DNA from 3 places in the Streptococcus oralis genome. Region 3 is predicted to be linked to each of the others. Evidence: predicted binding sites of a transcription regulator. Region 3 holds the regulator's gene; each other region holds the start of a gene.

Region 1 (5,572 bases), 370 kb from region 3:
GAATGGTTTCAAACGATCCATCAATTCTGGTTTGTCAGCATCTTCTGTCAAGTTGACTTCATAGCCAAATCCAGCATTTGATGTTGCGATAATGACCGTGTTCTTGAAGTTCACTGTATTTCCTTGACCATCAGTCAAACGACCGTCATCCAAGACTTGGAGGAGAAGGGTGATTACTTGAGGATCAGCCTTTTCAATTTCATCCAAGAGAATGATAGAGTATGGATTGCGACGAACACGTTCTGTCAAGGTATTGCTATTGTCATCATACCCAACATAACCAGCTGTTGTACCAATTAGCTTAGATACGGCTGTGCGGTCACTGTATTCAGACATATCCAAACGGATAATCGCATCCTTCGTTCCAAACATATCGAGCGCTAATTGCTTAGCAAGTTCTGTCTTACCAACCCCAGTTGGACCTACAAAGAGGAAGCTACCGATTGGGCGATTGCCTTCATCAAAACCAGCACGGTTACGACGGATAGCACGAGCTACAGCTTCAACTGCCTTGTCTTGGCCGATTACCTTGTGTTCCAAACGATGAGCCATATCTTTCAAACGTTCGATGTCTGACGCTCCCATTTGTGACACTGGAATACCTGTCATTCGTTCCACAGATTCAGCCACATCGTTGATGCTTGCAGTCACTTTCATGTCTTCTGTGTGGTTTTCGACTTTTTTCTCCAATTCTGCAATGCGTGTCTTGGCATTAAGAGCTGCTTCAAAATCTTCTGCCTCAACAGCTTTTTCTTGCTTGTCTTTTTCTGCCTCGATTTCTCGTTCAACAGCATGAACATCTGTTACAGGATGTTGAGCTGCCAAGTGAGCTGCCGTTACATCGACAAGGTCGATAGCCTTATCTGGCAAGCTGCGTTGTGGAATGTATTGGATAGAATAATCCACTGCTGCCTTCAAGACTTCGTCTGGCAAGATAACATTGTGATGTTGTTGATAGAGGTCACGAATCCCTTGAAGGATTTTAAAGGTATCCTCTGCTGATGGAGCATTGACCTTGACTTCGTTGAAACGACGAGCAAGAGCTGCATTCTTCAAGATGGTGTTACGGTATTCGTCTTGAGTCGTTGCCCCAATAACAGTCAACTCACCACGAGAGAGAGCTGGCTTGAGAATGTCCGCAAGCCCCTTGGAGCCACTGTCTCCACCAGTGCTACCAGCACCAAGAATTTGGTGAATTTCATCAAAGAAGAGGATAATATTCCCTGCTTCTTTTACCTCACTAACAAGATTTTGAATGTTTTCTTCAAAACTACCACGGTATTGAGTACCAGCCTCAAGACCTGAGATATCAATGGAAATGATTTCCTTGTTCTTAATAGCAGCTGGGACATCTCCGTTCACAATTGCTTGTGCTAAACCTTCGACAACTGCTGTCTTACCAACACCTGCATCTCCTACAAGTACAGGATTGTTCTTGGTACGACGGGATAGGATTTCAGATGTTTCTTGAATTTCCTTGTTTCGTCCGATAACAGGATCCAATTTGCCCTCGCGAGCTTCTGCTGTCAAGTTACGACCTAGTTTAGCAAGGACACCATCTTGCTTCATACCTGAAGCGTGTTGTTGCATTTGCGCATCAGATTCTGCATTTCCTGGTAATTGACCAGTTGCACGATAATGAGCAAATTCCTCAGGAGTCACTTCACGTCCATTAATCAAGTAGCGACGGTTTTCAGAACTGTATCCTCGCATACCACCCATCAATTGGTTAAACAAATCATCCATGTTGTTAAAGTTATTAAAGTTGTTATTCATATTCTTTACCTCGTTTATTGTTGATTATTTGCGATCTCCGATATTGACTATCTTTGACCTTTGTTTTAAAAATTTTAGACTAGCTAACTAGCTACCCTACGTATAATTTCTGGTTTTTCTTTTTTAAATAAGCCTTCTATCATCTTCTTTTCAAAGTCTGTTAGATTTAACATAGGCCTCACCCCTTTCTAGGGTATCTATCGTACATTTTCAAGAAATAAAATCATTGAAAATGAAGTTTTCTAAGGAATTCATTTTCCTTATGTTTCTACTATATCACTTTGGTCAGTAAAAGTCAATAACTTTTTGACTAATTTTGACTAATTTTTAAAATTTTTTAAGCACACAAAAAGCCAGTCAGACCGACTGGCTTTTCTCTATTCCAATTGAATCTTAGCTCAATGCGTCATCCATTGAAAGAACTTCGTGGAAGACACGTTGTGTCAATTCAGTTTTTTGTTCTGGAGTGAGGTATTTAGTGTTTACACAGTATCCAGAGATACGTACGATAACGTCTTCACCTGACATGATCTTTTCGTAAACATCGTTCAAGTCCATAACGTTCAAGTTAACGTGTTGTCCACCGTTTTCAAAGTAACCATCAAGGATTGTTACCAAGTTATCAACTTGTTCGTCACGAGTCTTACCAAGAGCACGTGGAGAAACTTGAGTTGTCAATGAGATACCGTCAGCTGCGTAACCAAAGTCTAGGCTAGCAAGTGAGTTCAAGTTTTGCAACCAGCCACCTTTAGCTTTGTTAGAAGGGTTAGCACCTGGTGAGAAGAATTCAAGTTTAGACAAGTTCACAGAACCATCTTCGTTGAGGTATACACCTTTGTGGACTGGTGAGTTACCAGTTTGTTTAGAGTAAGCAACGTTAGATGTAATTGTCAAAAGTGATACTGTAGCTTCTGCGTCTTTGTAAAGTTTGTGGCTACGTAAACGAGTTGTGTAAGCTTCGATCAACCATTCTGCCAATTCGTTTGAACGTGGGTCATCTTCACCCCAACGTGGGTATTCACCGATTGTTTCGTAATCGTAGATGTAACCATCTTCATCACGGATTGGTTTAACGGTAGCGTATTTAATCGCTGACAATGTATCAACAGTGTTAGCAAATCCACAGATACCGAATCCCATGTTGGCACGTTGTTTAGTTGGCAAGAAGGCCATTTGAACAGCTTCGTAGTTGTACTTGTCAGTCATGTAGTGGATGATGTTCAAAGCATCTACGTAAGTGTCAGTCAACCAGTCAAGAGATTTTTCAAAGTTCGCTTTAACTGATTCGAATTCAAGAACTTCGTCACGGATAGGATCGATGTCAAATACTTTGTAGTCTTTGTGGACATCGTCGTAACCACCGTTCAAACCAGTAAGAAGGGCTTTAAGAACGTTTACACGAGCACCGAAGTACTGGATGTTGTGGCGTTGATCTTCGTTTTCTGGGTCAAGTGGTGACACACAGCATGAGATACAGCTCATTTCTCCGTATCCGTCTTTAGCCATTGTTGTTACACCTTCGTATTGGATAGAAGAGTGTTTGTGGCTCATATGCATACAGTAGCGACGGAAGTTGTATGGCAATTTGTCTGTCCAAAGAACTGTCAAGTTTGGCTCTGGAGAGTTACCGATGTTGTCAAGAGTGTTCAAGAAACGGTAGTCCATCTTAGTAACACGGTGACGACCGTCGTTACCCATACCAGCCATAGAAGTGGTGATGAAGGTTGGGTCACCTGAGTACAATTGGTCATAAGCTTTTGTACGAGCAAATTTAACTGTACGAAGTTTCATAACGAAATCATCAACAAATTCTTGGATTTCTGATTCAGTAAATGTACCACGAGCAAGGTCACGTTCTGCAAAGATATCAAGTACGATTGGCACACGTCCTAGAGATGTAGCAGCACCGTTGATAACACGGCAGACAGCCATGAAGGCGATGTTAACCCATTGGATCGCTTCTTTAACGTTCATCGCTGGTTTGCGAACATCAACTCCGTAAAGGTCACCCAAGCGAACAACTTGTTGCAAAGCTTGGTATTGAAGGTTTACTTCTTCACGAAGACGGATTGTTTCTTCATCAATTTCTTTAATTGCATTCCAGTCGTTTACTTTTTCTTGCATCAAATAGTCTGCACCGTAAAGAGCAAGACGTGCGTAAACACCGATGATACGTCCACGTGAGTATGCATCTGGAAGACCAGTTACAGTGTGAGCGTGACGAGCGCGACGAATGTTTGAAGTGTAGGCACGGAAGATACCGTCGTTAACTGTTGTTACGTATTTAGTAAAGATTTCGTGAACAGCTGGGTCTGGTTCGTATCCATTTTCTTTCAAAGTAGTTTCAGCCATACGGATACCACCTTTTGGCATGAAGTTCAATTTGAAGAGTTCATCGTTTTGGATACCAAAGATCAATTCGTTTTCTTTGTCGATAAATCCAGCAGGAATATCAGCAATAGATGTTGGACGAGTGTCCATTGGGAAACGAGTTTCTTCGTAGTGTGCTTTTGTTTCTTCTACGATTTTTTTGATGTGAAGTGAACGTTCTGTTGGTCCAGCAAGGAAACTTTCATCTCCATCGTAAGGTGTGTAGTTGGCTTGAACGAAGCGAGAAACGCTTGCTTTTTCTTTCCAATCTACGCCTTTGAAGCCTTCCCAAGCTTTGTCAAAAATGTCTTGTGCTTCAACAACTGTCTTAACAACCATGTTAATGTCCTCATTTTTCTTTCTAGTAACAGTCATCTGTTACATTCATGAGACCAGTATACCATACAGTAACCGATTTCAACAAGCGAAAAAAGGCTTTTTTATCACTTTCTTTTCTAATACAGTCTGTTTATCGGCGCAATCTGTATTATATATTTGAAAGAATGAGTACTCTTTTCCATTTTTTCAGAAAAAAAGGTATAATGAATAAAAAATGACATTAGAAAGGAAGCAAAATGCTCATATTTCCATTGATTAATGATTTATCAAGAAAAATCATCCATATCGACATGGATGCCTTTTTTGCTGCGGTGGAAATAAGAGATAATCCTAAGTTAAAGGGCAAACCTGTTATCATTGGGAGTGACCCCAGACAAACAGGCGGACGAGGAGTTGTGTCTACTTGTAGCTACGAGGCACGAGCTTTTGGTGTTCATTCAGCCATGAGTTCTAAAGAAGCTTATGAGCGTTGTCCTCAAGCCGTCTTTATCTCGGGAAATTATGAAAAGTATAAGGCAGTGGGACTTGAGATTCGTGCTATTTTTAAACGCTACACTGATCTGATTGAACCCATGAGTATTGATGAGGCCTATTTGGATGTGACAGAAAATAAACTCGGTATCAAGTCAGCCGTCAAAATAGCTCGTCTCATCCAACAGGATATCTGGCAGGAGCTGCACCTTACCGCTTCAGCCGGTGTGTCTTATAACAAATTCTTAGCTAAAATGGCCAGCGATTATCAAAAGCCACATGGTTTGACAGTTATCCTCCCTGACCAAGCCCAAGAATTTCTCAAAAAAATGGATGTTGCTAAATTTCATGGTGTGGGCAAGAAAACAGTGGAAAGGCTTCATGAAATGGGTATTTATACTGGCGCAGACTTATTAGACGTTTCTGAAGTCACTTTAATCGATCGGTTTGGCAGACTCGGTTTTGATCTTTATCGAAAGGCCAGAGGCATTCATAATTCACCGGTCAAGTCCAATCGCATTCGTAAGTCCATCGGCAAGGAGAAAACCTATGGTAAGATTCTCCAGGCTGAAGAGGACATCAAAAAAGAGCTGACTCTTCTCTCTGAAAAAGTTGC
Region 2 (5,572 bases), 540 kb from region 3:
ATAGTATCAAAATGTTTCATAGCTCTATTGTACCACAAAAAACAAGAGATGCTTGGCATCTCTTGTTGCTCATAATCTTAGTTAATTTCATATCCCATCAACAAACCGCCATCTTCTGCATAAAAACTGCAGAGACCAGAAGTTGGGAGGATTTTGATATTGGCTTGTGGGAATGTTTCCAGCAAGCGGTCTGACAATTGCTGACAGAATTTTTCATTGCTGCGATGAGCCATGACGATACGACCACCAGCATAGCCAGCCTTGATGAGTTCTTCATAGGCTGCTTGAAGGGACTTTTTAGCACCACGAGCCTTTTGAAGAAGCTCTAGGGTTCCAGTTTCACTTGCTTCCCCAACCATACGGATGTTGAGAAGGCCAACGACCGTACCGATAATCTTACTTAAACGGCCATTTTTGACCAAGTTATCAACTTTAGCAAGAACAAAGAGTAACTTCGTTTTTTCTTGGTAAGCTGTAATAGCTTCAACAACTTCCTCATGAGAAAGTCCTTGGTCAATCAAGTCGTTTAATTTTTCTACGAGCAAGTCAACTTCCCCACCTGCAGATAAACTATCAATCACATGAATCTGAGTGTCAGGGTGTTCTTCGAGGTAGATATTTTTAGCGAGCTGTGCGCTATTATGGCTGCCTGAAAGAGTACCAGTGATGGTAACGACAAAGATATGTTTAGCACCTTCAAAAGCACGCAAGTAATCATCAGGGCTAGGACAAGCTGATTTTGAAGCCTCAGAAGTCGCATACATGGTTTTCATCATGTAGTCAATGTCGAGATTAGCATCATCAATAAAGACCTGATCAGCTACTTGAATGGTTAAAGGAACACTGATAAATTCAGTATCGATAGCGGGAGTTACCAATTGACGATAATCACAACCAGAGTCAGCTACAATCTTCCAAGTCATAGAAATTCTCCATCTTTGTCACTTATACATTGACAAAGGTTCTGTCTTTTTTTACAATTATATCATGAAAGCCCTTGAAACAAAAGTACCACCTCTCTGTTGTCACAAGTAGAAAGAAATTGTTATGTCTGAACGTAAAATATCTGAAAAATCTCTTGAAAATCTCAGAAAATCAAATCAAGAATCCAATTTTTTGACCAGAGAAGCAATCGAGACAGCGCTTTTGCAACTTCTGGAGAAAAAAGACTTGGCTAAGATCAGTATTTCAGAGTTGGTCAAGCGGGCGGGTGTCTCACGCGCTGCCTTCTATCGCAATTATGATTCTAAAGAAGCAATTTTAGAAAGTGTTTTTAAACGCAGTGTTCATAATATAATGGAACAGTTGAGCCACTACGATGTCAGAACAGACCTTTATCTAGTCTGGGTTCACCTTTTCAGAGCAGCCAAGAAAGAAGCCAAGATTATCCAACTTGCTCTGGACTACCACTTGGAAAAGATTTTTGTCCAAGCCATGCAGGAATTTCTGGAAAAATACCATGGAAAATCAAAGGGCGTCAGCATCTACCTTCATTCGTTTTGGAGCTCTGCCATCGTATCGGTTCTGCTCAAATGGATCAAGGATGGCATGAAGGTTCCAGCTGAAAAGATTGCAGATTTACGCTTGCCATTTTTCAAAAAATAGAGAACAAGGAGAAGATTTATGACAGAAAAAAGACTGGCTTGGGATGAGTACTTTGCAGCCCAGGCTTTACTGATTGCTAATCGTTCGACCTGTAAACGTGCCAAGGTGGGAGCTGTCCTAGTCAAGGATAATAAGGTCATTTCAACTGGCTATAATGGTTCCGTATCAGGAACGGAGCACTGTATTGACCACGAATGTCTGGTCATAGAAGATCACTGTGTCCGAACCCTTCACGCCGAGGTCAATGCCATCTTGCAAGGAGCCGAACGAGGGGTTCCAAAGGGATTTACAGCCTATGTGACCCATTTTCCGTGTCTGAACTGCACCAAACAACTGCTACAGGTTGGTTGCAAGCGCGTGGTTTATATCAACCAGTACCGAATGGATGACTATGCCCAGTACCTTTATCACGAAAAAGGTACCGAGTTGACCCATTTACCATTAGAGACTGTTCAGACAGCTCTTCAAGAGGCAGATTTGATTTAAAAATTAATAAAAATAAATGGTTTAGAAAGCTTTTTAAACCGTTTTTTGATATAATAAGAAGAATAAATTGAAAGAAGGAATTCAGAAAATGGGAAAAATTGAAGTCATTAATCATCCACTCATTCAACATAAATTGTCAATCTTGCGTCGTACAGACACTTCTACAAAGGCCTTTCGCGAATTAGTAGATGAGATTGCAATGTTGATGGGGTATGAAGTACTTCGTGATCTTCCACTTGAAGACGTGGAAATCGAAACACCTATCACAAAGACCGTTCAAAAACAATTGGCTGGTAAAAAATTGGCGATTGTCCCAATCTTGCGTGCAGGTATCGGAATGGTAGATGGGCTCTTGAGCTTGGTTCCAGCAGCAAAAGTTGGACACATCGGTATGTACCGTGATGAAGAAACCCTTCAGCCAGTTGAATACTTGGTGAAATTGCCTGAGGATATTGACCAACGTCAAATCTTTGTCGTTGATCCAATGCTTGCAACAGGTGGATCAGCAATCTTGGCTGTTGACTCCCTTAAAAAACGTGGGGCATCAAACATCAAGTTTGTCTGTCTGGTAGCTGCTCCAGAAGGAGTGAAAGCTCTTCAAGCAGCTCACCCGGATGTAGAAATCTTTACAGCAGCCTTGGACGAACACTTGAATGAACATGGCTATATTGTTCCAGGTCTCGGAGATGCTGGAGACCGCTTGTTCGGTACCAAATAAAATTCCAAAGTAAACATTGAGACTGAGGGTTAGTTTCAGTTTTGAAAGGAGGTTGAGTTTTTGTTTCTGTTTAGAGAATAGAGCAAAAATTTGACCTTTTTTGACCAAAAAGATATAATAGTTCTGTATTGAGTCGTAAGACTAAGAAAATTCAACATTAAAAATTAAAAGGAGAAATGAATGATTCCTGTAGTTATTGAACAAACAAGCCGTGGAGAACGTTCCTATGACATTTACTCTCGCCTTCTGAAAGACCGCATCATCATGCTAACAGGTCCAGTTGAAGACAACATGGCCAACTCCGTTATCGCCCAGTTGCTCTTCTTGGATGCCCAAGACAGCACAAAAGATATTTACCTTTATGTCAATACACCTGGAGGATCTGTTTCAGCTGGTTTGGCAATCGTTGATACCATGAACTTTATCAAGGCAGATGTCCAAACTATCGTTATGGGAATGGCTGCATCCATGGGGACTGTCATAGCATCAAGTGGAGCAAAAGGCAAACGCTTCATGCTTCCAAATGCAGAGTACATGATTCACCAACCAATGGGTGGTACAGGTGGTGGTACCCAACAGACAGATATGGCAATCGCTGCAGAGCACTTGCTCAAAACTCGTAAGACTTTGGAGCAAATCCTTGCGACTAACTCAGGTAAATCAGTTGAGCAAATTCATGCAGATGCAGAACGTGATTACTGGATGAGTGCCCAAGAAACGCTCGAATATGGCTTCATTGATGAAATCATGGCTAACAATTCTTTGAGCTAAGCAACCTAGAAAGCAAACTCGACGGAGTTTGCTTTTTTTGGTATAATAGGGGAAGATTTCTTAGAAAGAGGATCCCTCATGTTTGAAAAAACAAATCGATCAGGATTAATCATCTATCTTTACTATAATCGAGATGCAAAAAAACTTCAGGAATACGGTGACATCTGTTACCATTCTAAGAAGCATCGTTACTTGCAGCTCTATGTTCCAACTGAGGAGCTAGATGACTTAGTTGAGAGATTAGGTAAGGAAAGATTTATCAAAAAAATAAGACGTTGCCACATTCAAGAGTTAGAAACTCCCTTTGTTGGCAATCTCTATCGCACTGAGGAAAACGTTATCATTTAAAAAAATGAGATAAATGTGTTGACAATTTTCTGATAATTCGGTATATTCTTAACATACTATTTTTGAAACAACTATAAGGAGATTAAAAATGAAGAAAAAATTTGCCCTATCTTTTGTGGCTCTTGCTAGCGTAGCTCTTCTCGCTGCCTGTGGAGAGGTCAAGTCAGGAGCGTCAAATACAACTGGTAACCCAGTAGACGAAAAGACTATCAAAATCGGTTTTAACTTTGAAGAAACAGGTGCTGTAGCTGCCTATGGTACTTCTGAACAAAAAGGTGCCCAACTTGCTGTTGATGAAATCAATGCTGCAGGTGGTATCGATGGAAAACAAATCGAAGTTGTGGATAAAGATAACAAATCTGAAACTGCTGAGGCTGCCTCTGTTACAACTAACCTAGTTACCCAATCAAAAGTTACAGCTATCGTAGGACCTGCGACATCTGGTGCAACTGCTGCAGCTGTAGCCAACGCTACTCAAGCAGGAGTGCCATTGATCTCACCAAGTGCGACTCAAGATGGATTGACCAAAGGTCAAGAATATCTATTTATCGGAACTTTCCAAGATAGCTTCCAAGGGAAGATTATTTCAAACTATGTGACAAACAAATTGAACGCTAAGAAGGTTGTTCTTTATACGGACAATGCTAGTGACTATGCTAAAGGTATTGCTAAATCTTTCCGCGAAGCCTACAAGGGTGAGATTGTAGCAGATGAAACGTTTGTGGCAGGTGATACAGACTTCCAAGCAGCCCTTACTAAAATGAAAGGGAAAGAGTTTGACGCTATCGTTGTTCCAGGTTACTACACAGAAGCAGGTAAAATCGTAAACCAAGCACGTGGTATGGGAATTGATAAACCAATCGTTGGTGGTGACGGCTTTAACGGTGAAGAATTTGTTCAACAAGCAACTGCTGAAAGAGCATCAAACATTTACTTCATCTCAGGATTCTCAACTACAGTTGATGTTTCTGCAAAAGCTAAAGCTTTCCTTGAAGCATACCGTGCAAAATACAACGAAGAACCTTCAACATTCTCAGCTTTGGCCTATGACTCAGTTTATCTAGTAGCCAATGCTGCAAAAGGTGCTAAAAACTCAGGTGAAATCAAGGACAACCTTGCTAAAACCAAAGACTTTGATGGTGTAACTGGTCAAACGAGCTTTGATGCAGATCACAACACAGTGAAAACGGCTTACATGATGACCATGAATAATGGTAAAGTGGAAGCAGCAGAAGTTGTAAAACCATAACATTAGAATAGTAGCTGAAATAGGGAATGAGCCTTTGACTCACTCCCTGTTTCGGTGTTTATGAACTTGTGAAAATTGAGAAATTTTCTAAAAATAACAATAGAAAAGAGTGAATGCTATGATCCAACAACTTGTGAATGGTTTAATTCTGGGTAGTGTTTATGCACTTTTGGCTCTGGGTTATACCATGGTTTATGGAATTATCAAACTCATCAACTTCGCCCACGGTGATATTTATATGATGGGAGCCTTTATTGGTTACTTTTTGATTAATTCTTTCCAAATGAATTTCTTTTTAGCTTTGATTATTTCAATGGCAGGAACCGCACTACTTGGTGTCGTGATTGAGTTTCTTGCCTACCGTCCTTTGCGACACTCTACACGTATTGCTGTTT
Region 3 (5,572 bases):
TTGCTGGTAGTCACGTTCCCCCACAAAAAAGATCAGTTCTTGCTGGGTTTCATCATAGGAAATCTCCGATAACATCTGCTCCAACCACTCCTGCCACCCCATAGGGTAACGAGGAATCTTGGTCTCATCTAACTTGCAGACAGAGGTCAACTCGTCATCACGAAAAGCCTCTCTGATATAGCGAAATCTTTTTTGAAGACTTAAGCCTACCTGCTCCCCTCTGTCTCCCTCATAGCCTGAAACGACTACCCAGACCTGGTCACACTGACGCTTCGCTCGCTGGATTAAATCGATATGCCCCTGATGGAGAGGGGCAAAGGTCCCAAACACTACTGCTGTTTTCTTTTTCATACACGCTCACTTTTTTATAAGTTTTTATATTTTTATTTTTCTATGTTTTTATTATATCTTATATTTTTATTTTGTCAATAGTTTTTTATTATTTTTTATAAAAAGGTGATAAAAAAGAATCAGGATCACTCCTGATTCTCTATTTCTATGCAATATCAAATTTTAATTGACCAGCTTTGACACCAATCTTGAGGGTCTTGCCTGCTACCAGTTCTCCCTTGAGAAGGAGTTCTGCCAGCTTATCTTCCACTTCGGTTTGTAGTGTTCTGCGAAGTGGACGGGCTCCCATTTCTGGATTGTAACCGTGACTAGCTAGTAACTTCAGTGCTGAAGCTTGTAGTTTCAAGTCGATGCCTTTCTCTGCTAGGCTAGCAATCAATGGTTTAACCATGATCTTGACAATTTCCTGCATGTGTTCACTGTCCAAACTGTGGAAGACCACCTTTTCATCAATACGGTTGATAAACTCAGGTCGATAAGCTTTTTTCAACTCTTCAAAGATTCGTTTTTCCATATTTTCCTGGTCAAAACGAATGTCCTTGGCCCCAAAACCGACAGTCTTGTCATCACGAAGGGCTGTCGCACCAAGGTTTGACGTCATGATAATGATGGTATTTGAAAAATCAACCTTGCGACCCTTGCTATCTGTTAGAACTCCATCGTCCAAGACTTGCAAGAGGACATTAAAGATGTCTGGGTGGGCTTTTTCAACCTCATCAAAGAGAAGCACTGAGTAAGGTTTATTGCGGACCTTCTCTGTCAATTCCCCCCCTTCTTCGTAGCCCACATAGCCCGGAGGAGCTCCATTGAGACGGCTAGCTGCAAATTTCTCCATATACTCACTCATATCAAAGCGGATAAGGGCTGATTCGTCATCAAAGAGAACTTCTGCCAGAGCCTTGGCCAATTCGGTCTTCCCGACACCCGTCGGTCCTAAGAACATAAAGGAACCAATTGGACGTTTGTGACTGCGAATACCTGACTGATTGCGGCGAATGGCTCGGCTAATACTTGAAACAGCTTGATCTTGACCGATGACACGTTTGTGTAGTTCAGCTTCCAAGTTCAGGTATTTCTTAGCATCTGTTTGCGTCAGTTTTTGGACTGGAATCCCTGACAAGCGACTCAAGGTCGTCAAAATTTCAGATTCTGTCACCAAGTCTTTATAGACAGGGACTTCTTGTTCTTTTGCGATTAACTGGGCTGCCTGTTTCCACTTGCCATCCATCAATGCCTTGTCAGCTGGACTCAAGTCGGATTCGTCTGCTTTCACATGTTTGGATTTGTTTTGCACCGTTGCTGCCGCTTCGTCCAAAAGATCAATGGCAGAGTCTGGCAAGTGACGACTGGTCAAGTAACGATGTGCCATCTTGACAGCTGTTTCAACAGCTTCATCTGTGATTTGCACACGGTGGTGTTTCTCATAAGTCGCCTTCAAACCTTGCAAAATAGTCATACTGTCAGCTAAACTTGGCTCTTCAATCGTCACTTTGGCAAACCGACGAGAAAGGGCAGCATCTTTTTCGATGTGTTTTTGGTATTCTTCCTGAGTGGTTGCACCAACCGTTCTCAAAGTTCCACGAGCCAAGGCTGGTTTCAAGATATTAGCCGCATCCAGAGTCGAATCAATACCGCTACCAGAACCCATGATGGTGTGAAGTTCATCAATAAAGAGGATTACTTTGCCATCTTCCTCGATATCCTTGATGATATTGTTCATGCGCTCTTCAAAATCTCCACGGAAACGTGTCCCCGCAACAACATTCATCAAATCAAGCTCTAGAACACGCATCTTGGCCATTTCCGCAGGTACATCCCCACTAGCAATACGCTGAGCAAGTCCAAGTGCTAAAGCTGTTTTCCCGACACCAGCATCTCCAACCAAGACCGGATTGTTCTTGGTCTTCCGACTCAAAATCTGAATCATACGTGAGATTTCCTTGTCACGACCGATAACTGGCTCTAACTTGCCAGAACGCGCTTGCTCCGTCAGGTCATGCGTGTAGTCCTCTAAACCACCACTTTGAGCTTGAGGCATACCCATCATATTGGCCATGGAATTTTGCTTGTCAGTTACTGTGCGATGGCGTTGACGTAAAGCCTTGAGGTCTTCTCTTGTCCATCCTGCACGTTCCTCTAAATTGCGACGAAGAGCAGCAATTCTGACCTGATCTTTCTGGTCTTCATAAGAAAAGCCTGCTCTCTCCAAGATGCGAGTCGCCAAGGCATTGCCATCATGCAAGATTGCATATAATACATGCTCTGTCCCTAGCACCTTTGCATGGACCACTGAGGCCACATACTCTGCTTCTGCAAATAGGACCTCCAAACGATGAGAAAAAGGCAATTCCGTAAAGGTTTCGTCCTGGCTATAGTCCGTTTCAGTCAGTTCTAACGCAACCTCTTCTAAACGGTCCATCTCGTATGGATAATCGTTTAAAGTCGCACCTGCCACGCTGTAACTGTGATTGGACATGGCAATCAATAAATGCCAAGACTCTAGGTAACGAGCTCCAAAATGGCCAGCAACCATGTAGGCACTTTCGATACATTCATTCAATGCTTTTGAATAGTTCATCTTACTTCTCTTTTCTATCTACCTCTTGTAATAGCTGTCGGAGCATATTGGCACGGACAACTGAGGATTCTTCCCCTAGGACACGATCCGTTGCTACTGAAGTCAGCAAGGTCATCTCCTGCTTGGTCATCAAGTCCTGCTCCACCAAAAGCTGGAGAATGTCCTCATAGATCTCCTGACTAACTCGCTCACCAATCGAGTAAAGCAAATCGCGGAGCATCTCATGATGACTGGAAAACTCAATCCGGCCTATTCGAATGTAGCCTCCGCCACCACGCTTGCTCTCAACCAAGTAACCTCTACTTTCCGTAAAGCGTGTCTTGATTACATAGTTGATCTGACTTGGCACAACCTGAAAGGTATCTGCCAACTGGCTCCGCTGCAATTCCACGATACCAGACTGGTCTAATATCGCCTTGATATAGGCCTCGATATGATCTGATGTATTTTTAAATCTCATAGTAAATCAAACTCCTTCTTTGAACCTTGACTATCTTTGACTATACTATCATTTAACACTCTATAAGTCAAATTTTTAAGGCTCAACCATTGGAAATACTGACTTTTTTAAAAAACACTTTGGCATTAATTCGCCTTAGTTTTTCTTGAAAGTTCCTAAAAAAGTCCACAAAAAAGAGTCCTAAAAAGGGCGTAATATTGACGAGTTCAGCAGGCAAGGAACTATAATTCGTTAAGCTGTTCCTGTTTTAATTCTGCTATAGCGTCTTTTAGTTCTTTTTCCCAACTGCTACAAGTTGACTTACTGATACTTAGTTCTTTAGCTATATAGTCAAATGATTTCCCAGACGCTCTTAGTTTAATAAATTCTGTTTTAGTTTCTTGACTTTTCATTCGTCGCCTTTGTTTTTTTCGTTATACTTGCCTAACATTTCAAAACCTTTATCAAAAGCGAAAAAACCTAAACCTAAAGAAAACGGCGCTCCGACTATTTCTATAACTTTTGCCCACCTTGTCCCAAAATCTTCTGAAAAATAAGCAAGTGCCCCAACGGCTACAACTGCTAAAATTAAAAAATACGCTCCCAAATCTGCATTTTCTGTTACTTTGGCTTTTTCTGTTCTACTTTTTTTACTCATAATAATCGCCTTTCATTTTTAGCCTTTCTACTTCCGCTAGTACGGTCAAACGTGCTTTTTCTATATCTCCATTTCCCTAGTAAAGAAAACCTATTCCACCAACAATTCTAATTTTCTCTTAACTTTTAAAATTGTCTCCCAACTCATTCTGTTTTTCTTTTAGTATTTTCTGTTCCTATTTAATTTCTTTTCGATATTTATCTACAGATTTTTCAAAAATTAAATAACCTATAAATAATAATGTCGGAGTTAAAACTGTTCCCACTACGTTTTCAAATCTTTTTTCATCTAATCCTAATAACTTTGCAATATCAGGACTAAAGTAAATTATAAATCCTGATACTATAGCAATTGCAATAAATGCAAAGGAGACAACTGATGTCCCATTTTCTCTCCGTAATTTCTTCAGTCTGCTTAACATGTCGTACACTATTTCTATTGCTTTACAAAAAGGGCGCTGGTAAAGGATAATCTTCACCAACTCCCTATTTTTCTACTTATCTAATCCCAATTCTGCTAATATTTGTCGTTTGTAGGCAATCTTTTGGACTTCCTTGTCCTCACCTTCAGACCAATCTAGTTTAATTTCTGAGACAATCTGCCCAGGCCGATTTTTCAAGATATAGATGCGGTCGCTGAGATTGAGGGCCTCTTCGATACTATGCGTGATGATGAGGGTCGTCAGCTGTAGCTGTTTGTGAATCTCAAGGTACCAAGCGTGGAGTTCCATCTTTGTCATCTCGTCCAGGGCGCTAAAAGCCTCGTCAAGAAGAAAGAGCTTGTGGCCAAAAAGATGGGTCCGCAGCAAGGCCACACGCTGGCGCATCCCTCCGCTGAGTTCGTGAGGATACTTATCCCGTATAGAAGTCAGCTGGAAGGTTGCAAGGATTTCGTCTGCTCGGGCAATAGCCTCTGCTTTATCCACCTTTTGAATCAAGAGCGGCAAAATGATATTGCCAAGCACCGTCTTGTGTTCCAAGAGGAGATCCTTTTGTAACATATAACTCACGCGCCCCTTAGGATTTTCCTCGCCATCAAGGACAATTCGCCCAGACTGGACTTCTAAAATCCCAGCGATTAGGTTAAAGAGGGTGGTCTTTCCTACACCACTTGGACCTAGAATAGAAACCACTTCACCTGACGTCACCTGCAGGTTGATATCCTCTAAAATTTTTTCATCGCCATAGGCATAACTTACATGTTCGAGTCTAATTTCTGTCATTATTTTACAAATTCGTTAGTGAAGCCCTTGTCAGTCAAGTCTTCTTTGAGGATACCATGTTCTTTATCCCATTTGTAGAAGGCATTCCAGCGGTCAGCGTCAAATTGTCCCCATTTTTCCTTGTCGCTTGCATATTCTTTTGACAAGTATTTTTGAGATTCGATAACAAAGTCACGTTTTTCCTTGAGTTCAGGTGCATTCTTGATGAGGATATCTGCAGCTTCTTCTGGATGTTCCATGGCATATTGGTAGCCTTTTTTGATGGCTTGGATGACTTTGCGAGCTTCTTCTTTGTTGTCTTTGAGATAGTCGTTGTTTGCGATG

The links. Region 3 encodes CtsR, which represses protease genes until heat stress. Its sites were predicted from a motif close to TTGGTCAAAAAAGGTCAAANA; they were not measured.
Region 1: the regulator CtsR is predicted to act here: its motif matches at 1,827-1,847, upstream of I6G42_RS03735 (ATP-dependent Clp protease ATP-binding subunit).
Region 2: the regulator CtsR is predicted to act here: its motif matches at 2,897-2,917, upstream of clpP (ATP-dependent Clp protease proteolytic subunit ClpP).

Annotation. Positions count from the first base shown of each region.
Region 1 covers NZ_CP065707.1:727,963-733,534, reverse strand. Annotated here, with positions in the region: gene I6G42_RS03735 (ATP-dependent Clp protease ATP-binding subunit) at 1-1,776, opposite strand, end outside; gene pflB (formate C-acetyltransferase) at 2,170-4,485, opposite strand; gene dinB (DNA polymerase IV) at 4,722-5,572, shown strand, end outside.
Region 2 covers NZ_CP065707.1:1,843,922-1,849,493, reverse strand. Annotated here, with positions in the region: gene I6G42_RS09075 (NAD(P)/FAD-dependent oxidoreductase) at 1-20, opposite strand, end outside; gene I6G42_RS09070 (DegV family protein) at 78-923, opposite strand; gene I6G42_RS09065 (TetR/AcrR family transcriptional regulator) at 1,048-1,605, shown strand; gene I6G42_RS09060 (deoxycytidylate deaminase) at 1,624-2,091, shown strand; gene upp (uracil phosphoribosyltransferase) at 2,180-2,809, shown strand; gene clpP (ATP-dependent Clp protease proteolytic subunit ClpP) at 2,990-3,580, shown strand; gene I6G42_RS09045 (YlbG family protein) at 3,659-3,928, shown strand; gene I6G42_RS09040 (ABC transporter substrate-binding protein) at 4,017-5,177, shown strand; gene I6G42_RS09035 (branched-chain amino acid ABC transporter permease) at 5,296-5,572, shown strand, end outside.
Region 3 covers NZ_CP065707.1:355,455-361,026, forward strand. Annotated here, with positions in the region: gene I6G42_RS01715 (AAA family ATPase) at 1-351, opposite strand, end outside; gene I6G42_RS01720 (ATP-dependent Clp protease ATP-binding subunit) at 497-2,929, opposite strand; gene I6G42_RS01725 (CtsR family transcriptional regulator) at 2,931-3,389, opposite strand; gene I6G42_RS01730 (helix-turn-helix domain-containing protein) at 3,611-3,781, opposite strand; gene I6G42_RS01735 (hypothetical protein) at 3,778-4,026, opposite strand; gene I6G42_RS01740 (hypothetical protein) at 4,202-4,504, opposite strand; gene I6G42_RS01745 (ABC transporter ATP-binding protein) at 4,520-5,248, opposite strand; gene I6G42_RS01750 (ABC transporter substrate-binding protein) at 5,248-5,572, opposite strand, start outside.